4 regions of the Streptomyces sp. NBC_00887 genome follow, and region 3 is predicted to be linked to each of the others. Evidence: riboswitches for the same ligand, from Rfam matches in the RefSeq annotation. Region 3 holds a riboswitch; each other region holds the start of a gene.
What was found. Region 3 has a riboswitch for cyclic di-AMP ahead of OG844_RS23025 (NlpC/P60 family protein). Riboswitches for the same ligand answer to the same signal wherever they lie in the genome.
Positions count from the first base shown of each region.

Region 1: linked by a shared signal. The riboswitch ahead of OG844_RS14285 (peptidoglycan DD-metalloendopeptidase family protein) and the one ahead of OG844_RS23025 (NlpC/P60 family protein) in region 3 are both predicted to bind cyclic di-AMP.
Region 2: linked by a shared signal. The riboswitch ahead of OG844_RS30590 (transglycosylase family protein) and the one ahead of OG844_RS23025 (NlpC/P60 family protein) in region 3 are both predicted to bind cyclic di-AMP.
Region 4: linked by a shared signal. The riboswitch ahead of OG844_RS04935 (C40 family peptidase) and the one ahead of OG844_RS23025 (NlpC/P60 family protein) in region 3 are both predicted to bind cyclic di-AMP.

Region 1 covers NZ_CP108788.1:3,130,058-3,134,852, forward strand. Annotated here, with positions in the region: gene OG844_RS14270 (STM4012 family radical SAM protein) at 1-17, shown strand, start outside; gene OG844_RS14275 (STM4011 family radical SAM protein) at 23-952, shown strand; gene OG844_RS14280 (SGNH/GDSL hydrolase family protein) at 1,015-1,842, opposite strand; gene OG844_RS14285 (peptidoglycan DD-metalloendopeptidase family protein) at 2,009-2,980, opposite strand; cyclic di-AMP (ydaO/yuaA leader) riboswitch at 2,985-3,143, opposite strand; gene OG844_RS14290 (tyrosine-protein phosphatase) at 3,565-4,377, shown strand; gene OG844_RS14295 (DUF6126 family protein) at 4,387-4,560, opposite strand; gene OG844_RS14300 (helix-turn-helix domain-containing protein) at 4,630-4,795, opposite strand, start outside.
Region 2 covers NZ_CP108788.1:6,682,201-6,686,995, forward strand. Annotated here, with positions in the region: gene OG844_RS30585 (transglycosylase family protein) at 9-959, shown strand; cyclic di-AMP (ydaO/yuaA leader) riboswitch at 1,249-1,419, shown strand; gene OG844_RS30590 (transglycosylase family protein) at 1,420-2,109, shown strand; gene eno (phosphopyruvate hydratase) at 2,450-3,736, shown strand; gene OG844_RS30600 (septum formation initiator family protein) at 3,846-4,316, shown strand; gene OG844_RS30605 (DUF501 domain-containing protein) at 4,363-4,795, shown strand, end outside.
Region 3 covers NZ_CP108788.1:5,076,680-5,081,474, forward strand. Annotated here, with positions in the region: gene OG844_RS23015 (peptidoglycan DD-metalloendopeptidase family protein) at 1-548, shown strand, start outside; gene pcrA (DNA helicase PcrA) at 552-2,990, opposite strand; cyclic di-AMP (ydaO/yuaA leader) riboswitch at 3,249-3,409, shown strand; gene OG844_RS23025 (NlpC/P60 family protein) at 3,408-4,562, shown strand; gene OG844_RS23030 (hypothetical protein) at 4,681-4,795, opposite strand, start outside.
Region 4 covers NZ_CP108788.1:1,091,065-1,095,859, forward strand. Annotated here, with positions in the region: gene OG844_RS04915 (TetR/AcrR family transcriptional regulator) at 1-275, opposite strand, end outside; gene OG844_RS04920 (NAD(P)-dependent oxidoreductase) at 351-1,043, shown strand; gene OG844_RS04925 (pyridoxamine 5'-phosphate oxidase family protein) at 1,040-1,444, shown strand; gene OG844_RS04930 (haloalkane dehalogenase) at 1,477-2,349, shown strand; cyclic di-AMP (ydaO/yuaA leader) riboswitch at 2,830-3,003, shown strand; gene OG844_RS04935 (C40 family peptidase) at 3,006-3,476, shown strand; gene OG844_RS04940 (LysE family translocator) at 3,545-4,183, opposite strand; gene OG844_RS04945 (LysR family transcriptional regulator) at 4,256-4,795, shown strand, end outside.

The sequences.
Region 1 (4,795 bases), 1.9 Mb from region 3:
CGTACGAGGTGAAGTGAGCACCGTGACGCCGACGCCTGCGGACCTGACGATTCTCTACCGGGGCCCGCTGGCGTCGTGCGACTACGACTGCCCCTACTGCCCGTTCGCCAAGCGGCGGGACAGCGGGGAGCAGCTGCGGGCCGACCGTGCGGCTCTGGAGCGGTTCACGGCGTGGGCCGCCGCGCAGACCGGCGAGCGGTTGTCGGTGCTCTTCACACCGTGGGGCGAGGGGCTGGTCCGGTCCTGGTACCGGCACGCTCTCGTCGAGCTGTCCCGGCTCCCGCACATCGGCCGGGTCGCCATCCAGACCAATCTCAGCGGGCGCACCGGCTGGCTGGCCGACGCGGCGCGGGACAAGGTCGCCCTGTGGTGCACGTACCACCCCGGCCAGACGCCGTACGAGCGGTTCCTCGGCAGGTGCCGGGAGCTGACCGCTCTGGGGGTCCGCCACAGCGTCGGAGTCGTGGGGCTGGACGCCCATCTCGACGAGGCGCGGAGGCTGCGCGAGGCGCTGCCCGCTGAGGTGTACCTCTGGGTCAACGCCGCCGAGGGGCACACGTATACGGACGAGGAGGCGGACCGTTGGACGGCCCTGGACCCTCTGTTCCCGTACAGCCGGCATCCGCACCGCTCGGCCGGGATGCCCTGTCGGACGGGTGAGTCGGTCGTCTCGGTGGACGGCGACGGCACGGTGCGCCGCTGTCACTTCGTCCCCGCCGAACTCGGCAACCTCTACGACGGCAGCTTCCGGCGCTCGTCGGGTCCGCGAGGCTGTCCGCTCGACGTGTGCGACTGCCACATCGGCTATGTGCACCTGGAGACGCTGCCGTTGTACGACGTCTTCGCCGGCGGCGTGCTGGAGCGGATACCCGCCGGCCCGGTACGGGTGCCGACCGCGGACGCGCCGCGTGGAGCGGTGCCGCGGCGCTCCCTCCCCGTCATCACTCGCTGAGCGCACTGACCGCACTGATCACCCGCGTCGGGTACGCGTGTGATCAGTGCGCTCGGAGGTGCTCAGAGCGGGAGCAGGTCGGGGCGTTTGGCCTCGACGTGGTCGCCGGAGGACTCGCCGCGCAGGCGCCGGCCGATCCACGGGACGAGGTACTCGCGGGCCCAGGCCATGTCGTCGCGGCGCACCTCGAGTGCCCCGCGCTGTACCTGCGGAGGCCACACCTGGTCGGGGTCGGCCGGCACGTCGAGGCCGAGGACCTGGGCGGCGCGCAGCGCGACCCGGGTGTGTCCCTCCGCCGAGAGGTGCAGCCGGTCGTTGTCCCAGGCGCGCCTGTCCTGCACGGACCGCAGCGACCACAGGTCCAGGACCGGGCAGTCGTAGCGGTCGGCGATGGACCGCACATGGGCGGTGTACGTGGCGATCTTGCCCCGCAGGTGCCGGAGCACCGGAACGCCTCGGGTGTCGAAGCCGGTGGTGATCATGACGGTGCCGACCGAACGGGTCAGGTCGGCGACCGCGCGCTCGAAGCGTTCGGCCACGTCGTCCGGGTCGGAGCCGGGCCGGATGATGTCGTTGCCGCCCGCGCAGAAGCTCACCAGATCCGGTGCGAGCTCCTTGGCGCGGGGGACCTGCTCCTCGACTATCTGGTCGAGGAGGCGTCCGCGTACGGCGAGATTGGCGTACCGGAAGTTCCCGTGCGGGCCGTCCGCGGGGCCGGCCGCTGCAGCGGGGAGTGGGAGCTGGTCCGCCAGGATGACCGCGAAACGGTCCGCCCAGCCGATGAGCGTCCCGTCGGGGCCGGGGTCTCCGACGCCCTCGGTGAAGCTGTCGCCAATCGCTGCGTACGACCCGATGGTGCCTCGTTGTTTGTTTCTCGAATCGTCTGCCACAAGCGCATATCCTGCACCTTCGAATGTGACCTACGCGACCGTAATAAGGGGTTGACGGGTGGTGAGATAGACCACCCGGTCAGGTTTTGGTAAAGCCGGAATAAGCAGAGGGGCGGTGCGCCGCCGCGCACCGCCCCTCTTGGGCTCACCGAGCCGCCCGATTGCGTCAGATGGAGACGCCGTGCGAGCGCAGGTAGGCGATCGGGTCGACGTCCGAGCCGTAGCTCGGGCCGGTGCGGACCTCGAAGTGGAGGTGCGGGCCGGTGGAGTTGCCGGTGGAACCGGAGAGGCCGATCTGCTGGCCGCCGGTGACGGTCTGGCCGGCCGAGACGCCGAGCGACGACAGGTGGGCGTACTGGGAGTACATGCCGTCGTCGTGCTTGATGACGACCTCGTTGCCGTACGCACCGCTCCAGCCCGCGGAGACCACGGTGCCCGGGCCGATGGACCGGACGCTGGTGCCGGAGGCGGCCTGGAAGTCGGCGCCGGTGTGGTAACCGCTGGACCAGCTGGCACCGGCGACGCGGTACTGGGTGGAGACGCCACCGTCGGCCACCGGGGTGGTGTAGCCGGAGCTGTCGCTCTCCGAAGCACCGGTGGTGTCGGCGGCGTTGGTGGCCGTCGACGCCTTCTCGGCCGGCGCGGCGGCCTTCGGGGCCGACTCCGCCTTCGAGGGGGCAGCCTTCGACGGGGCGGCCTTCGACGGGGCGGCCTTCGACGGGGCGGCCTTGGAGGGCGCGGACTCCGTGGTGGAACCGGATGCCTTGACGCCGAGGGTCAGCTTCATGCCCGGGAAGATCAGGCTCGGGTTGTCGCCGACGACCTCACGGTTGTCCTTGTACAGCTTCTCCCAGCCGCCCTTGACCTTCTTGTCGGCCGCGATCTTCGCCAGATAGTCACCGGCGACCACGGAGTAGGTCCTGGGGGCGCCCTGCTTCTTCGCCACGGAGGCGGCCGGCGCGTGGTGCGCCGCACTGGCGGCCGCGGGCTTGGCTGCGGGCGCGGACTGCTCGGCGGCGAACGCGCCGGTGGCGCCGATCAGCGGAAGGGCGAGGACGGCGCCGCCGGTCCCTGCGGCGAGGACGCCGCGGGAGATCGGGCTGGCCTTCGTACGACGGTGCTTACCCTTTGCGGGCATGGGGAATTCCTCTCCGGCGCCTGCGAGGTGAGCTGTCGGGTTCGGACTGGAGATGCCCGGCCGCGCTGAGCGCGTCTTGACCCCAAGCCGTTCCGGATCACTCCGGTCGGCGGCTTACCTGGTTCCCCCGCTCCTGCCACACGTGAGTCGGTGCGGATTCCGGGCGGCGGCAGGATGAGGCGTTCCGTCCGGATTGACGGTGACCGTAAGCGAGTCAGGACGCCGGGAACAAGCCACCGGTTGCGTACCGGAATGAGCGGTTCAATTCCGTTACGGAATTCCGGTCACACTCCGTGGATTACGGATCTTGGCTTTCCGCGCGGCGTAAGGATTACCTCTCGGCAGTTTCGCCACACACCGTCACGGATATGATCCCGCTCACCTGCCGAGCCCCATCTCCCATGCAAGCGGGGCATGTTCTGCTAAATACACCAATACGGACATGTCATGCTCGCGGGCCGCCGGTCACCCCGGCAGGAAAGGCGCCGAAGGGCGAAACGATTGCCCGATGAATCCATGTCGTATCGTCGCGGGCGTGCCCCCGTCGGCGAGCGGCGCCGACGCCAGACACTCCAGGAGTCCTTGTGACGCAGCAGCTGCCAGAGGTTCCGTCGACAGACGCCGAGCTGACCGGGGTCCGCAACTTCCGCGACGTGGGCGGCCTGCCGACCACGGACGGCGGCAGGGTGCGCTACCGGCGCCTCTACCGCAGCGGCCACCTGGCGCACGCCACCGAGACGGACACGGCATTCCTGGCCGGACTCGGCCTGCACACCGTCTTCGACTTCCGCAACGCCGCCGACCACAAGCTCGACGGCCTCGATGTGGAACTGCCAGGCGTCCGGAATGTCAGCATTCCGCTCTCCGACCCGGCCGACGGCGCCGAGTTCTGGCGACTGGTGCGCGACGGCGACATCCAGCAGCTGCGCTCGATCCTCGCCGACGGCAAGGGGACGGCCCGCATGATCGCGTCGTACCGGTCGATCATCACGGACCGCACCGCGGAGCACAGCAGGGTGCTGCACGCGCTGGCCGAGGACAGCGTGCCGGCGCTGATGCACTGCGCGGCGGGCAAGGACCGGGCCGGCCTGTCGATCGCGATCTCGCTGCTGGCCGTCGGCGTCGAGAAGGAGGCCGTCGAGGCCGACTACCTCAAGTCCAACGACGCGCACCGCCGCTACAAGGTGCGGCGCAGCGACACGTCGTCGGCAGGGATGTCGGACGAGGTGATGGAGCTACTCAACCCGCTCTTCGGTGCGCATTCCGACTACCTCGCCGCCGCCTTCGCCGCGATCGAGGAGACCTGGGGCGGCACGGACCGCTACCTCAGCGAGGGGCTGAAGCTCGCGCCCGAAACCCGCGAGAGGCTGCGCGAGCGTCTCGTCGAGGAGGCGTAGCGCAGGCGGTCAGCCTTTGCCCGCCACGGTGAACAGGAGAAAGAGGAAGGCCGCGACGACGTGGCCGGCCACCAGGTAGGCGACGAGCCGGATGACCACGCCGCGGGGCATCTTCCGCTCCTGCGTGTCCTTGCTCCCCCGCGGGCGCGGGGTGAGCGGGTCGTAGTGCTCCGAATCGGACATGGCAGTCCTCTCTTTCGGGTCTCGGGCCGAGTTGACCGGTGTGCGGCAGGGGCGGTGGGGCGTGCGAGGTCAGCGAAGGTGCGTCCCACTGCCCAGGCACAGCTCCGCCGAGGGGCTCTGCAGCAGGGTGTGGACGAAGAGCAGCTCGGCGCCCCCGCGGTCGAGCGCCGCGATCCGGTGCGGGGTGAGCGAGTCGAAGTGCGCGCTGTCCCCCGGCCCGAGGTCGTGCACGGTC
Region 2 (4,795 bases), 1.6 Mb from region 3:
GCAATCCCATGGGCTCCGCGAACGGCAGACACCGTCGCCCTCGGCAGGCACCCGCCATCGTCGTCGCCGCAGGCGTCACAGGGTCGGCCATCGCCATCCCGCTGCTCGGCGCGACCGGTGCGCACGCAGCCGACGCCTCGACCTGGGACCGGGTCGCCGAGTGCGAGAGCGGTGGCATGTGGAGCGCCGACCTCGGCAACGGCTACTACGGCGGCCTGCAGCTCTCGCAGGACACCTGGTCGGAATACGGCGGCACGGCGTTCGCGCCCCGCGCCGACCTGGCCAGCCGCTCGCAGCAGATATCCGTGGCGGAGAAGGTGCTCGACGACCAGGGGGTGACGGCGTGGGCCAGCTGCGCGGTGATCTCCGGGCTCGCGCTCGACAACACGCTCCCGGGTGTCGACCCGGGCAGTGAGCCGACCACCGAGCCGTCGGACACAGCGACCCCGTCCGACGACGCGTCGGCCACCCCCTCGTCCGATGCGTCGGGCAACGCGAGCGGGAACAGGAACACGGACAACCGCGGTGGCGAAACCGGCAAAGCCGACAAGTCGACCGGATCCGACAAGCCTGACTCCTTCCCCTCGCCCGAGACGTCCGAGACCTCTGACGGCTCGACGGGAGCGCCGGGCGGCAAGCACCGCGGCACCCCGGCCCCGGAGGCGAGCGCCGGAACGGGCTCGACGGACGGGCGCGAGTCCGGCCGGCACGCGTCGCGCGGTGACGCCGACGCGCGCGACGGCGGCGACGGCACCTACACCGTCCGCACGGGCGACAACCTCTGGGCGATCGCGGACGCGCAGGAACTGCCCGGCGGCTGGACGGCGCTCTACGAGGCCAACAAGGACGAGCTGGGCTCCGACCCGGACCTGATCCTTCCCGGACAGAACCTCGACCTGGGCGCACAGGCGGACGAGAAGACCGCCGGGGCCGGTGCGGAAGCCGCTGCCGGCAACTGATCCAATTCGGGAAAACACCCCAAATCCGGGGGCAGTTCAGAGGCCTATGTCCACTTATGTCTAAGTGAGACATGGGTCTCTTTGCGTCAACTCACGCTTCTTGCCCGCCCGGTTCGCCGGCGATGCCTCCGACCTGCGAAAACGATCCTTCACCTGGTGCGGGTAAGGGCTGATTGTCCGTGATGTCCATCTTTGAATGTGGGGGTTGCCTATGTCTACGGTCGGAACCGCTCGCACCGCGGGCACCTTCGACCGTCACGCCGAATCCTGCCGTCGGTCGAAGGGATCGACGCGTAAAGCGCCGTAGGCAGGAGCGGGGGACCCAGGTAAGTGCCGGACCCGGCCGTCGGAAGACGGGCGAGGGCCGGCTCGGGGTGAAGTCGCTTGCCAGTGCGAGCGACCGGGCAACTCACAGGCCCGAACCCGACAGCTCACCTCGTAGGCGTCGGTGAGGAGAACCATGCTGCTTTCGAGCAAGGGCAAGCACCGTCGCCCGTCCAAGGCCGTCCGTATCGCCACCCTGGCCGGCGTCACCGGTGCCGCGGTCGCCGTCCCGCTGATGGGCGCGACCGGTGCCTCCGCCGCCTCCGTCGCCACGTGGGACGCCGTCGCGCAGTGCGAGTCCGGTGGCAACTGGTCCATCAACACGGGCAACGGCTACTACGGCGGTCTGCAGTTCTCGCAGTCCAGCTGGGCAGCCGCCGGCGGTACGCAGTTCGCCGCCCGCGCCGACCTGGCCAGCAAGGCCCAGCAGATCACCGCAGCCGAGAAGCTCCTCGACCTGCAGGGCCCGGGCGCCTGGGCCTGCGCCGGCGCCGGCGGCCTGACCGACGACGGTGTGGACCCGGGTGTCGACGCCTCCGCGACGGGCGCCGACAAGGCCGCCCAGCCGGAGCGCAAGGCCGAGCAGCCCACCACGCGCAGCGAGAAGCGCACCGCCCCCGAGGCGTCGAAGACCGTCACGACCCCGACCGGCGACAAGGTCAAGAAGGGTGACGGCGAGTACAAGGTGAAGGCAGGCGACACCCTGAGCACGATCGCCGACGCGAAGAAGGTCAAGGGCGGCTGGCAGAAGCTGTTCAAGCTCAACGACGACATCGTCGAGGACGCCGACCTGATCTTCCCGGGTCAGCAGCTCCACCTGAAGTAGTCCCGGGTCTCTCCTCCCCGAAGGCTTCAGGGCCGCGGGAGGGTGTCCGGCGGCACCCGACGCGTTCCCTCCCGGCCCGGCGCACTCACCCCCGTGTGCGCCGGGCCGGGGTCGTTTCCGCGGTGTGCCGCAGGGGCGCACCGCGGACGGGATCGTTCAACTCTTGTGGTTACTGGTCAGTAGATTTCTGGACCTTTGCCCGGAATGCAGGCCCTTGGGTCCTTTTTCGTCCCAGGGGACGGGCGGTCGGCCGATGCAGGGGGCCGAGCCGGTTAGGCTCGGGGCGCAAGGCCACAGTGACCCTGCACAACCAGCGTCATATCCCAGAAGGAGATGCCTCGTGCCGTCCATCGACGTCGTCGTAGCCAGGGAAATCCTCGACTCCCGGGGCAACCCCACGGTCGAGGTCGAGGTTGGCCTCGACGACGGCAGCACGGGACGTGCTGCCGTTCCGTCCGGCGCCTCCACCGGTGCGTTCGAGGCCATTGAGCTTCGCGACGGTGACCCCAACCGCTACCACGGCAAGGGTGTCGAGAAGGCCGTCCTCGCCGTCATCGAGCAGATCGGCCCGGAGCTCGTCGGTTACGACGCCACCGAGCAGCGCCTCATCGACCAGGCGATGTTCGACCTCGACGCCACCGAGAACAAGGGCTCCCTCGGCGCCAACGCCATCCTCGGCGTCTCGCTGGCCGTGGCCCACGCCGCGTCCGAGGCGTCCGACCTGCCGCTGTTCCGCTACCTCGGCGGCCCGAACGCGCACCTGCTGCCCGTTCCGATGATGAACATCCTGAACGGCGGCTCGCACGCCGACTCCAACGTGGACATCCAGGAGTTCATGATCGCGCCGATCGGCGCCGAGTCCTTCTCCGAGGCCCTTCGCTGGGGCGCGGAGATCTACCACACGCTGAAGAAGGTCCTGAAGACCAAGGGCCTGTCCACCGGTCTCGGTGACGAGGGCGGCTTCGCCCCGAACCTCGAGTCCAACCGCGCCGCCCTGGACCTGATCCTCGAAGCCGTCAAGGAAGCCGGCTACGTTCCGGGCCGCGACATCGCGCTCGCTCTCGACGTCGCCGCGTCCGAGTTCTACAAGGACGGCGTCTACGAGTTCGAGGGCAAGTCCCGCTCGGCCGCCGAGATGACCGAGTACTACGAGGAGCTCGTCTCCGCGTACCCGCTGGTCTCCATCGAGGACCCGCTGTACGAGGACGACTGGGCCGGCTGGAAGGTCATCACCGACAAGCTCGGCGGCAAGGTGCAGATCGTCGGTGACGACCTGTTCGTCACCAACCCCGAGCGCCTGGCCCGTGGCATCGAGGAGGGCTCGGCCAACGCCCTGCTCGTCAAGGTCAACCAGATCGGTTCGCTGACCGAGACCCTGGACGCCGTCGAGCTGGCCCAGCGCAACGGCTTCAAGTGCATGATGTCCCACCGCTCCGGTGAGACCGAGGACGTCACGATCGCCGACCTCGCCGTCGCCGTGAACTGCGGCCAGATCAAGACCGGCGCCCCGGCCCGCTCGGACCGTGTCGCCAAGTACAACCAGCTGCTGCGCATCGAGGAGATCCTCGACGACGCCGCGGTGTACGCGGGCCGTTCCGCGTTCCCGCGGTTCCGCTTCGAGGGCTGAGACCCCGACAGCAGGAGCTGAACCTCCCTTCGGGGCACCAGCCTCCGTCCGTCCCCGCACTCGGTCCCGTACCGTGTGCGGGGACGGACCTGCGTAATGGGGAGGCGAGATGGCCGGGAAGGACCGCGACCGGTTCTCCACCGCGACCAGGCTGCGGCTGCTCGGGGAGCAGACCGCGGCCCGCGTGTACCGGTCGCAGAACCGCCGCCAGGCCCGCCGCTCCCGGCTCACGGGCAGGGCCGCGTTCCTGGTCCTGATCGTCTGCTCCCTGGTCGTCGCCCTCGCCTACCCGATGAGGCAGTACATCTCCCAGCGCGACGAGATCGCCGATCAGGAGAGGCTCACGCAGGAGGCGCACCGCCGGACCGAGGAGCTGCGCGACGAGAAGGCGCGGCTCAAGGACGACGCGTACATCCGGCGACTTGCGCGCCAGCACCTCCACTACGTCATGCCCGGGGAGACCGGCTATACGGTGATCGACCCGGACGCGGTCGAGGTGCGCCGCGGCGAACCGGGTGCGACGGGCAGGCCCTGGCACTCGAACCTCTGGGACGGCGTCGACAGTGCCGACCGCGGCTGACACCGTTCCCGTTCACACAGACCGATCGATGACATTCAAGGCAGGCATGGACACGCCCCCTCCGCAGACCGAATCCACCGCGCCCACCGAGGCGGACATCGCCGCGTTCGAGCAGCAGCTCGGCCGGCCGCCGCGCGGGCTGCGCGCCATCGCGCACCGCTGCCCGTGCGGCAACCCCGACGTGGTGGAGACGCAGCCCCGTCTGGAGGACGGCACGCCGTTCCCGACGACGTTCTACCTGACCTGTCCGCGTGCCGCGTCCGCGATCGGCACGCTGGAGGCCAACGGGGTCATGAAGGAGATGACCGAGCGCCTCACGACGGACCCGGAGCTGGCCGCCGCGTACCGGGCCGCGCACGAGGACTACATCGCGCGCCGCGATGCCATCGAGGTCCTGGAGGGCTTCCCCAGCGCCGGTGGCATGCCGGACCGGGTGAAGTGCCTGCACGTGCTGGTCGGTCACTCGCTGGCGGCGGGGC
Region 3 (4,795 bases):
AGCTGGACACCCAGCTCGCCAACCTCAGCGCCGACGCGGAGAACTTCGCGGACCGCGCCAGCCGCACCCAGGAGCGCATCGACCTGAAGGAGCGGCAGGCCGCCGAGAAGAAGAAGCGCGCGGAAGAGGCCGCCCGCCGCGAGGCCGCGCGCCCCAAGTTCGTCCTCCCGGTCAAGCAGCACGGCCTCAGCGCGTACTACGGCCAGGCCGGAGTGAACTGGATGTCCGTCCACACGGGCATCGACTTCCCCGTCGCGTACGGCACTCCCGTGATGGCGGCGACCGACGGCACCGTGCGCACCCAGTGGAACAGCGCCTACGGGAACATGGCCATCGTCACCGCGTCTGACGGCACCGAGACCTGGTACTGCCACCTCAGCACCACCAGGATCCGGTCGGGCTCGGTCAAGGCGGGCGACGTGATCGGGTATGCCGGGGACTCCGGCAACTCAACAGGCGCGCACCTGCACTTCGAGGTGCGGCCCGGCGGCGGCGCGGCGATCGACCCGACGCCGTGGCTCCGCAGCCACGGCCTCAACCCCAACTGAGTCCTACAGCTTCTCGACCGGCGCGTACCGCAGGAGGAGCTTCTTCGGCCGCTCGTCCCCGAAGTCGACCGTCGCCTTCGCCTGGTCGCCGAACCCCTCGACCGCCGTCACCGTGCCAAGTCCGAACTGGTCGTGCGTGACGCGGTCCCCGACGACCAGGGTGGCCACCGGCTTGTCCGAGGTGCGCCGGGTCGCGAAGCCCGAGGGCCCCGACTTGGAGCGCGACGAGGACAGCGACGACGTGATCCCCGACGTGGGTCCCGCCGGAGCCGCCATCGGCCCCTTGCGCTTCCAGTCCAGGTGCTGGTCGGGGATCTCCTCCAGGAACCGCGACGGCGGGTTGTACGAGGGCTGACCCCACGCACTGCGCATCGCGGCCCGGGTCAGATACAGCCGCTCACGGGCACGCGTGATGCCCACATAGGCGAGCCGGCGCTCCTCCTCGAGCTCCTTCACCTGTCCCAGCGCGCGCATGTGCGGGAAGACGCCGTCCTCCATGCCGGTCAGGAACACCACCGGGAATTCGAGGCCCTTGGCGGTGTGCAGTGTCATCAGCGTGACGACGCCGGAGCCGTCCTCGTCCTCGTCGGGGATCTGGTCGGCGTCGGCGACGAGCGCGACCTTCTCCAGGAATTCGGCGAGCGTGCCCGCGCCCTCCTCCTCGGCCCGCTCCTGCTCGAACTCGAGGGCGACGGCGGCGAGCTCCTGGAGGTTCTCGATGCGGGTCTCGTCCTGCGGGTCGGTGGACGCCTGGAGTTCGGCGAGATAGCCGGTCCGCTCCATGACGGCCTCCACCACGACCGCCGGTCCGGCGCCGGACTCCACGATCGTGCGGAGCTCCTCCATCAGCGTGTTGAACCGCTTCACCGCGTTGGACGAGCGTGCCGCCATGCCGTACGCCTCGTCGACGCGGCGCAGCGCCTGCGGGAAGGAGATCTTCTCGCGCATCGACAGGGCGTCGATCATCGCCTCGGCCCGGTCGCCGATGCCCCGCTTCGGCACGTTGAGGATGCGTCGCAGCGGGACGGTGTCCTCGGGGTTGGAGAGGACCCGGAGGTAGGCCAGGACGTCCCTGACCTCCTTGCGCTCGTAGAAGCGCACTCCGCCGACGACCTTGTAGGGCAGCCCGACGCGGATGAAGATCTCTTCGAAGACACGGGACTGGGCGTTCGTCCGGTAGAAGACGGCGACGTCGCCCGCCTTCGCGTCCCCGGCGTCCGTCAGCCGGTCGATCTCGTCGGCGACGAACTGTGCCTCGTCGTGCTCGGTGTCGGCGACGTATCCGGTGATCCGGGTGCCGGCGCCCGCATTCGTCCAGAGGTTCTTGGGGCGGCGGCTCTCGTTGCGCTCGATGACGGCGTTGGCCGCGGACAGGATCGTCTGCGTGGAACGGTAGTTCTGCTCCAGCATGATCGTCTTCGCGTCCGGGTAGTCCTCCTCGAACTGGAGGATGTTGCGGATGGTCGCGCCGCGGAAGGCGTAGATCGACTGGTCCGCGTCACCGACGACGCACAGCTCACCCGGGGCGTCGGCCTCGCCCGCCGGGCCCACCAGCTCGCGTACGAGGGTGTACTGCGCGTGGTTGGTGTCCTGGTACTCGTCGACCATCACGTGCCGGAAGCGGCGGCGGTAGTGCTCGGCGACATCGGGGAACGCCTGGAGCAGGTGCACCGTCGTCATGATGATGTCGTCGAAGTCCAGCGCGTTGGCCTCGCGCAGCCGCGCCTGGTAGAGCGCGTAGGCCTGGGCCAGCGTCTTCTCGAAGCCGTCGGCGGCCTGGCCCGCGAAGGTCTCCTCGTCGATCAGCTCGTTCTTCAGGTTCGAGACCTTCGCCGTGAACGACTTCGGCGGATAGCGCTTCGGGTCGAGGTCCAGGTCGCGGCAGACCAGCGCCATCAGCCGCTTGGAGTCGGCGGCGTCGTAGATCGAGAACGACGAGGTGAAGCCGAGGCGCTTCGACTCGCGGCGCAGGATCCGCACGCACGCGCTGTGGAAGGTCATGACCCACATGGCGTTGGCGCGCGGTCCGACGAGCTGCTCGACGCGCTCCTTCATCTCGCCCGCGGCCTTGTTGGTGAAGGTGATCGCGAGGATCTGCCCCGGGTGCACCCCGCGCTCGGCCAGCAGATGGGCGATCCGGTGCGTCAGCACCCGGGTCTTCCCCGAGCCCGCCCCGGCGACGATGAGCAGCGGGGAGCCCGCGTGGACGACGGCGGCGCGCTGCTCGGTGTTCAGCCCGTCGAGCAGCGCGGCGGAGTCGACGACGGGGCGCGGGGCGCCGTCGCGGTAGTAGGCCTCGCGCGGCGGCGGGGGCCCGTCGAATACACCTCCGAAGAGGTCCTCTGGCACCGCTTCGGGTGCGTGGTCCTCGGGAGGTGGCGGGGGGCCCTCGTCCGCTTGCTGGAGGCCGGTCAGGAAACTGTCGTCAAAGAGGCTGCTCATCGCCTGACGAGTCTAGGCGGCCGCACCGACACCCCGGGGCCGCATTCCGCACGATGCCCCCGATCCGTGCGCGCACCGAGACGGATTGCCCACAGTGCGTAGGGATTCAGTAGTTGTTCCCGCTGTGGGGCCACTCAATCCGGAAAGGTCACGGAAATGTATCGGGCATATCGAACATCAACCTTCACAGGGACGCCACGGGTTGGCTAGCGTGCTCCGACGGGTGACCGTTACCCCCTTGAGGCGAACCACGCCGCGCGGGCACCCTCGCCGAATCCGTCACTCCCGCACGGGAGTCCGGAACCGGGGACCCACACGCAGCACCGGGGTGAATCGGTCCGTCCCGCTGGACCGTAGGGCAGCCTTCCGTTCCGCCCGAACCCGACAGCTAACCCGGTAGGCGGTCCACGGAAGGAGATGCCGGCCTTGGCGTCGCATCGCAAACCGCGCACCCGTGTGCGCACCAGCTCCCCTGCCGTCGGGCTCACGACGGCGGCACTCGCGTCCGTCACCCTGCTCTCCACACAGAGCGCGACGGCCGCCCCGGCGGAGCCCAAGCCCAGCATCGAAGAAGTGCAGAAGAAGGTGGACGACCTCTACCGCCAGGCGGGAACGGCGACCCAGCAGTACAACAAGGCGAAGGCGTCCTCCACCCAGCAGCGCTCCAAGGTCGACGCGCTCCTCGAAGCCGCGGCCAAGCGCGCCGACAAGCTGAACGAGACGCGCCGGGAGCTGGGCAACTACGCGGCCGCGCAGTACCGCAGCGGCGCGATAGCCCCCACGGCCACCTTCTTCCTCGCGGACGACCCGCAGTCGTACTTCGACCAGGACCAGCTGATGGCCCGGATGACCAGCCAGCAGCAGAAGGCGGTCGCCGACTTCCGTACGCAGCAGAGCGAGGCGGCGACCAAGCGGGTCGAGGCGACGAAGAGCCTGCAGACGCTCACCGAGTCGCAGACCACGCTGCGCACCAGCAAGCAGCAGGTGCAGAACAAGCTGGCCGAGGCGCGCACGCTGCTGTCGGAGCTGACCGCCGAGGAGAAGGCGCGGCTCGCGGAGCTGGAGCGCAAGAAGGAGGCGGAGGCCAGGCGCAAGGCGGAGGAGCTCGCGCGCGAGCAGGCCGCCACCGCGAAGGCGGAGGCGGACCGGGCGGCCGAGGAGGCCTCGAAGGAGGAGGCGGGCACCGGCACCGGCACCGGCACCGGATCCGACAGCAGCTACGCCTCGAAGGCGGACAAGGTCCTGGCCTTCGCCCGGGACCAGATCGGCAAGCCGTACGTCTGGGGGGCGACGGGCCCGTCCTCGTACGACTGCTCCGGGCTGACGCAGGCCGCGTGGAAGGCGGCGGGCGTCGACCTGCCCCGCACCACCTGGGACCAGGTCGAGGTCGGCACCCGGGTGGCCACCGCCGATCTGAAGCCGGGGGACCTGGTCTTCTTCTACGACGACATCAGCCACGTCGGCATCTACAAGGGCGACGGGATGATGATCCACGCGCCGAAGCCGGGCGCGAACGTGCGCGAGGAGTCGATCTACTACATGCCGATCTACGGCAGCGTGCGCCCGGCGTAGCGGTACGGAGCGCACAGACGGAGCTGCCTACGGGCCCGGCGGACACCGGGCCCGTGGGGCTGCCCGTCACGGCCGGGGTGGCGGCGCCCGGCGGACACCGGGCCCTGCGGCTGCCCGGTCAGGTCCAGAGCGTGGCGATGAAGATGTTGGCGACCGTCAGCCCGCCGACCGCCATGAAGGCGCCCTTGTCGACCTTCTCCTCGTCGCGCTTCACATAGACGAGCGCCAGGATC
Region 4 (4,795 bases), 4.0 Mb from region 3:
GTTGCCGTATCGCCGCCGAGGACATCGTCCACCGCAAGCGCGTTGGCGCACTGGAACTGCATCACGTCCGCGAACAGGCCCTTCTTCGAGCCGAAGTGGTACGCGATCAGCGCCGGGTCGACGCCGGCGGCCCCGGCGACCGCGCGCAGGGTGGTGAGCCGGTAGCCGCGTTCCAGGAACAGTTCACGAGCCGCCGAGACGATCGACTCGCGGGTGGGCGGGTTGCCGCGGGGGCGGCCTCGGGTGCGGACGGAGGCGGGGGCGGCGTTATTCATCAGCGTTGAGCCTGCGTTTCGCGGTCGGCACAGTCAAGGGCGTTCCGGAAGCCACACCAAGGGATGGCCCACACCATGCGTATCGCAGTCTTCGGCGCCAACGGACCGACCGGGCGCCACCTCACCGAACAAGCCCTCGCGGCCGGCCACGAGGTCGTCGCCGTGACCCGCCGCCCGGGTTCCCTCCCCGCACGGCCGGGCCTCACCGTGGCAGTCGCCGATGCCACCGACCCGGAGGCCGTCGACGCCGTGATCGGCGGGACGGACGCCGTCCTCTCCGCGCTGGGCGCACGCTTCTCCAAAGAGAACATCACCACGTACTCGGCAAGCGCCACCGCCCTCACCCGGGCCATGGCCCGGCACGGTGTCGAACGGCTGCTCACCGTGAGCTCCAGCATCGCCGACCCCGACTGGCGGCCCACCGGCGCCCACTTCTTCAACCATGTGCTCGACCCGCTCGTCAACCGGCGCCTCGGCCGCACCCTGCACGAGGACATGCGCCGCATGGAGGCCGTGATCGGTCGTACCGACCTCGACTGGACGCTCGTCCGCCCCTCGGGCCTCTTCGAGCACCCCGCCGTCACCCGCTACCACACCGCCGAGACCAGCGCCGACGGCGTCTTCACCGCTCGTGCCGACCTCGCCGCGAGCATGCTGCGCGAGCTGGAGGAGCGGCGGTACGTCCGTACGGCCATGGGGGTCATCACCACTGCCGTGAGACCGAACATCGCCAAGCTGATCTGGAACGAGGGCGTGAAGAAGAGGTGAGCCGGGCGACTGCCGGACTGCCGGCCGCCGCAAGGGCGTTCCTCGCTCTGCCCCACACGGCCGCGCTGACCACCCTCCGCCCGGACGGGACACCGCACGCCACGCCCGTCCGCTTCACCTTCGACGCGTCCGCCGGTCTCGTCCGGGTGACCACCCGGGCGGGAGCCCGCAAGGCCCGGAACGTGGCGGCAGGTGGCGCTGCGGCCCGTGTCGCGCTCTGCCAGGCGGACGGCTTCCGCTGGCTCACTCTCGAAGGCCGGGCCGCCGTCACCGACGACCCCGCCCGCCTGGCCGAGGCCGTTCGCCGCTACACCGACCGCTACCGCACGGCCTCGCCCGCCCCGCCGGACCTGGTCGTCGTCGAGATGGCCGTCGACCGCGTCCAGAGCCTCAATCTCTGAATCTCCCGCACAGAAAGCGAAGTGACACCGCGATGCCCACCCTTCCCGTCCTCGATTCCGCCCTTCACTACCGCGAGTCCGGCGACCCCGACGGCCTGCCGTTCGTCTTCCTCCACGGCAACCCCACCTCCTCGCACCTGTGGCGGAACGTCCTGCCGGGCGTGGCCGCGCCCGGCCGCCGTCTCCTGGCCCCCGACCTCATCGGCATGGGCGACTCCGGCAAGCCCGACCTCGCCTATTCCTTCGACGACCACGCCCGCTACCTCGACGCCTGGTTCGACGCCCTCGGCCTTGCCGAGGCTGTCCTCGTCGGCCATGACTGGGGCGGAGCGCTCGCCTTCGACCGCGCAGCCCGCCTCCCGGACAGCGTGCGTGGCCTCGCCTTCACCGAGGCGATCATCAAACCGCTGGTCGGCGACGAATTCCCGTCGGCCGGAAGGGAGTTGTTTACTCTTCTGCGCACCCCGGGGGTGGGCGAGGAGATGATCCTGGAGAAGTCGCTGTTCATCGACGGGCTCCCGGGCACGCTCGCCACCCCACTGGATCCGGCCGATCTCGAGGTCTACCGCCGCCCCTTCCCGACCCCGCACAGCCGCCGCCCGATCCTGGCGTGGACGCGCATGATGCCGCTGGACTCCGAACCCGCCGACGTCGTGGCCCGCATCGAACGCTACGACGCCTGGCTGGCCGCCAGTCCCGAAGTCCCCAAGCTGCTCGCCTCGTTCGATCCCGGTCCGGGCGCGATGACCGACCAGGGGGCAGTCGCCTGGTGCGAGGAGAACATCGCGGGTCTGGAGGTCTCCCGCCACGGGCCGGCCGGCCACCACTCCCCGGAGGACCGCCCCGCGGACCTGGCCGGGGCGATCAACGTCTGGGCCGACCGCCACGGGCTGGCACGCCCGTAGACGTCCTCGAATTGCGGAAGGACGGTCACCGGCCCGTCTCCCGCCGAGGGGTGCACGCGCCTCGCTCACCGCCACCGTCGAACACCCGGGCTACGGAACCCTCGGCTGCCCCGAGCCGCCAGATCTTCGAACAGTTCCGTCAACGGCTGCACCGATGCCCCCGAAGCCGGACACGCCCGATGCGCAGATCAATTTTACTCACCCGTTCGGCGTAGACCATCCCCCTCACGGGGGACAGCTCAACTTGCGCAGTGCGCGCGGACACTGAGTGGAATTCACCGTTCCGCTGCTGGTACGAGGCCGGTCACACAGCGTCGCCTCAGCTTCGGTCCCGCCCCGTCCACCCGAACGGATCAGTCGTGATGACTCTCACAAAACAACCTTCACCGCGGAAATCCGGCAGCCCGTGAGTAAAGATCCCTGAGACGACAAGCCCCCGCCACCGCGACGGGGCGGTCCGGGCGGACGCCGAGTCCTGCCGCTGTCCGGATGCCTGGTCGACAGAAGTGGATCGGCAGGAGTGGAGGACCCGAGCACAACGGGTCGACGGGATATCCCTTCGACCCTCGGGGTGAAGCCGCCAAGTGCGGCCGGGCAACTTCGCCAGCCCGAACCCGACAGGTCATCCTTCACAGGCGGCTGACGAAGGGTTGCGCATGACTGCGCAGGTTCATGTCCCGTCTCTTTTCGCCCGGGTCGGTACGGCCTCGGTTCTCACATTCGCTGTAGGTACCACCATGCTCGCCCCCGGCCTCGTCAACGAGGCCGGGGCCGCTACCCACTCGACGAGGGCGCTCGACATCGCCGCCTCGAAGAAGGGAGCGCCCTACAGGCACGGCGCCAGCGGCCCCCACCGCTTCGACTGTTCGGGCCTCACGCTCTACGCGTTCAAGAAGGCGGGCAAGAAGCTCCCCCGCACGGCCCAGCAGCAGTACAACAAGACCCGCCACATCTCCTCGTCGCAACGGCGGCGCGGCGACCTGGTCTTCTTCCACGCGGGCCGGAGCGTCTACCACGTGGGCATCTACGCCGGCGGCGGCAAGATCTGGCACTCGCCGAAGACCGGGGCGGTGGTCCGGCTGGAACGGATCTGGTCGAAGAGCATCTGGTACGGGCGGGTCCGCTGACGGCTGCCCCCGGCTGACACCGCCGCCGGCCGTCCCTGCCAGCCCCGCAGGAGGCCGGTCCTGCCGAGTCAGTGCAGCAGGGGCCCGGTCACCAGCACGAGCCCCAGCGCGGTGAGCGCCGCGCCGCTGCCGCCCTCGATCGCGCGGGCGGTACGCGGCCGGCGCAGCCAACGGCCGAGGCGGTCCACCAGCAGGGCCACGGCCGGGAACCAGAGGAGGGCCAGCACCACGACCACGGCCGCCAGCAGCAGGGTTCTGGGAAGCGGCGGCTGCCCCTCGGGGACGAACTGGGGCAGCAGGCTGAGGAAGAGCACAGGCGCCTTCGGGTTCAGGGCGTTGGTCAGGAAGCCCTGGCGCAGTGCCCGTACCGGCCCCCGTTCGGTTGCGGGCGCCTCATCCGGTGCGGAGGCGCCCGCAACCGCCCGCCGCCGGACCGCGTACAGGGCGCTCACCCCCAGGTGGAGCACATAGGCGCCACCGAGCAGCTGCACGGTGCGGAACAGGACGGGCACCGCCACCAGCACCGCCGCGAGTCCGGCGACGGCCAGCGCGGTGTGCACGAGCAGCCCCCCGGCGACACCCACCGCCGCAGCCATCCCTGACCGGCGCGAGGCGAGGGCGTTGCGTACGACCACGGTGAAGTCCGCGCCGGGCAGGGCGACCATTCCCGCGGCGACCGGGACGAAGGCGAGAAGTTGTGCGTCCATGGGTACACCCTGACCCGGCCGGCCCTTTAGCGTGTACTTGCAATCTTCTGGGTCTGCCAAAAGGAATGCTTTATGTACGATCCGACGCGGCTGGCCGCACTGGTGGCGGTCGCCGAGGCCGGTTCGATCACGAAGGCGGCCGCGAGGCTCGGCTACACCGCGCCCGCCCTCTCCCAGCAGCTCGCGAAACTGGAGCGGGAGTCCGGGGCCGCGCTGCTGGTGCGCCACCATCGCGGGGCCCGCCTGACGGCTGCCGGTGAGCTACTGGCCGGGCGTGCCCGACGGGTCCTGGACGAGATGGACCAGGCGCGGCACGAGCTGGCCCGGCTCGCGGGGCTGTCGGGAGGGCGGCTGCGGGTCGGCACCTTCACCACGGCCGGTATTCATCTGCTGCCGCCGGTGCTCAGTGCGTTCCGCCGCGCCCACCCGGACGTGGAACTCACCGTGACGGACTACGAGCCGCCCGGCGGGGTCGCAGCCGTGGCCGCGGGCGACGTGGATCTGGCGCTGACCCATGCGTACGAACCGGCTGTCGCCGATCCGCTGCCCTCCGGGGTGTACGCCGAGCCTCTGCTGGTCGAGGAGCTCGTACTGATCACAGCCGTGGGGCAG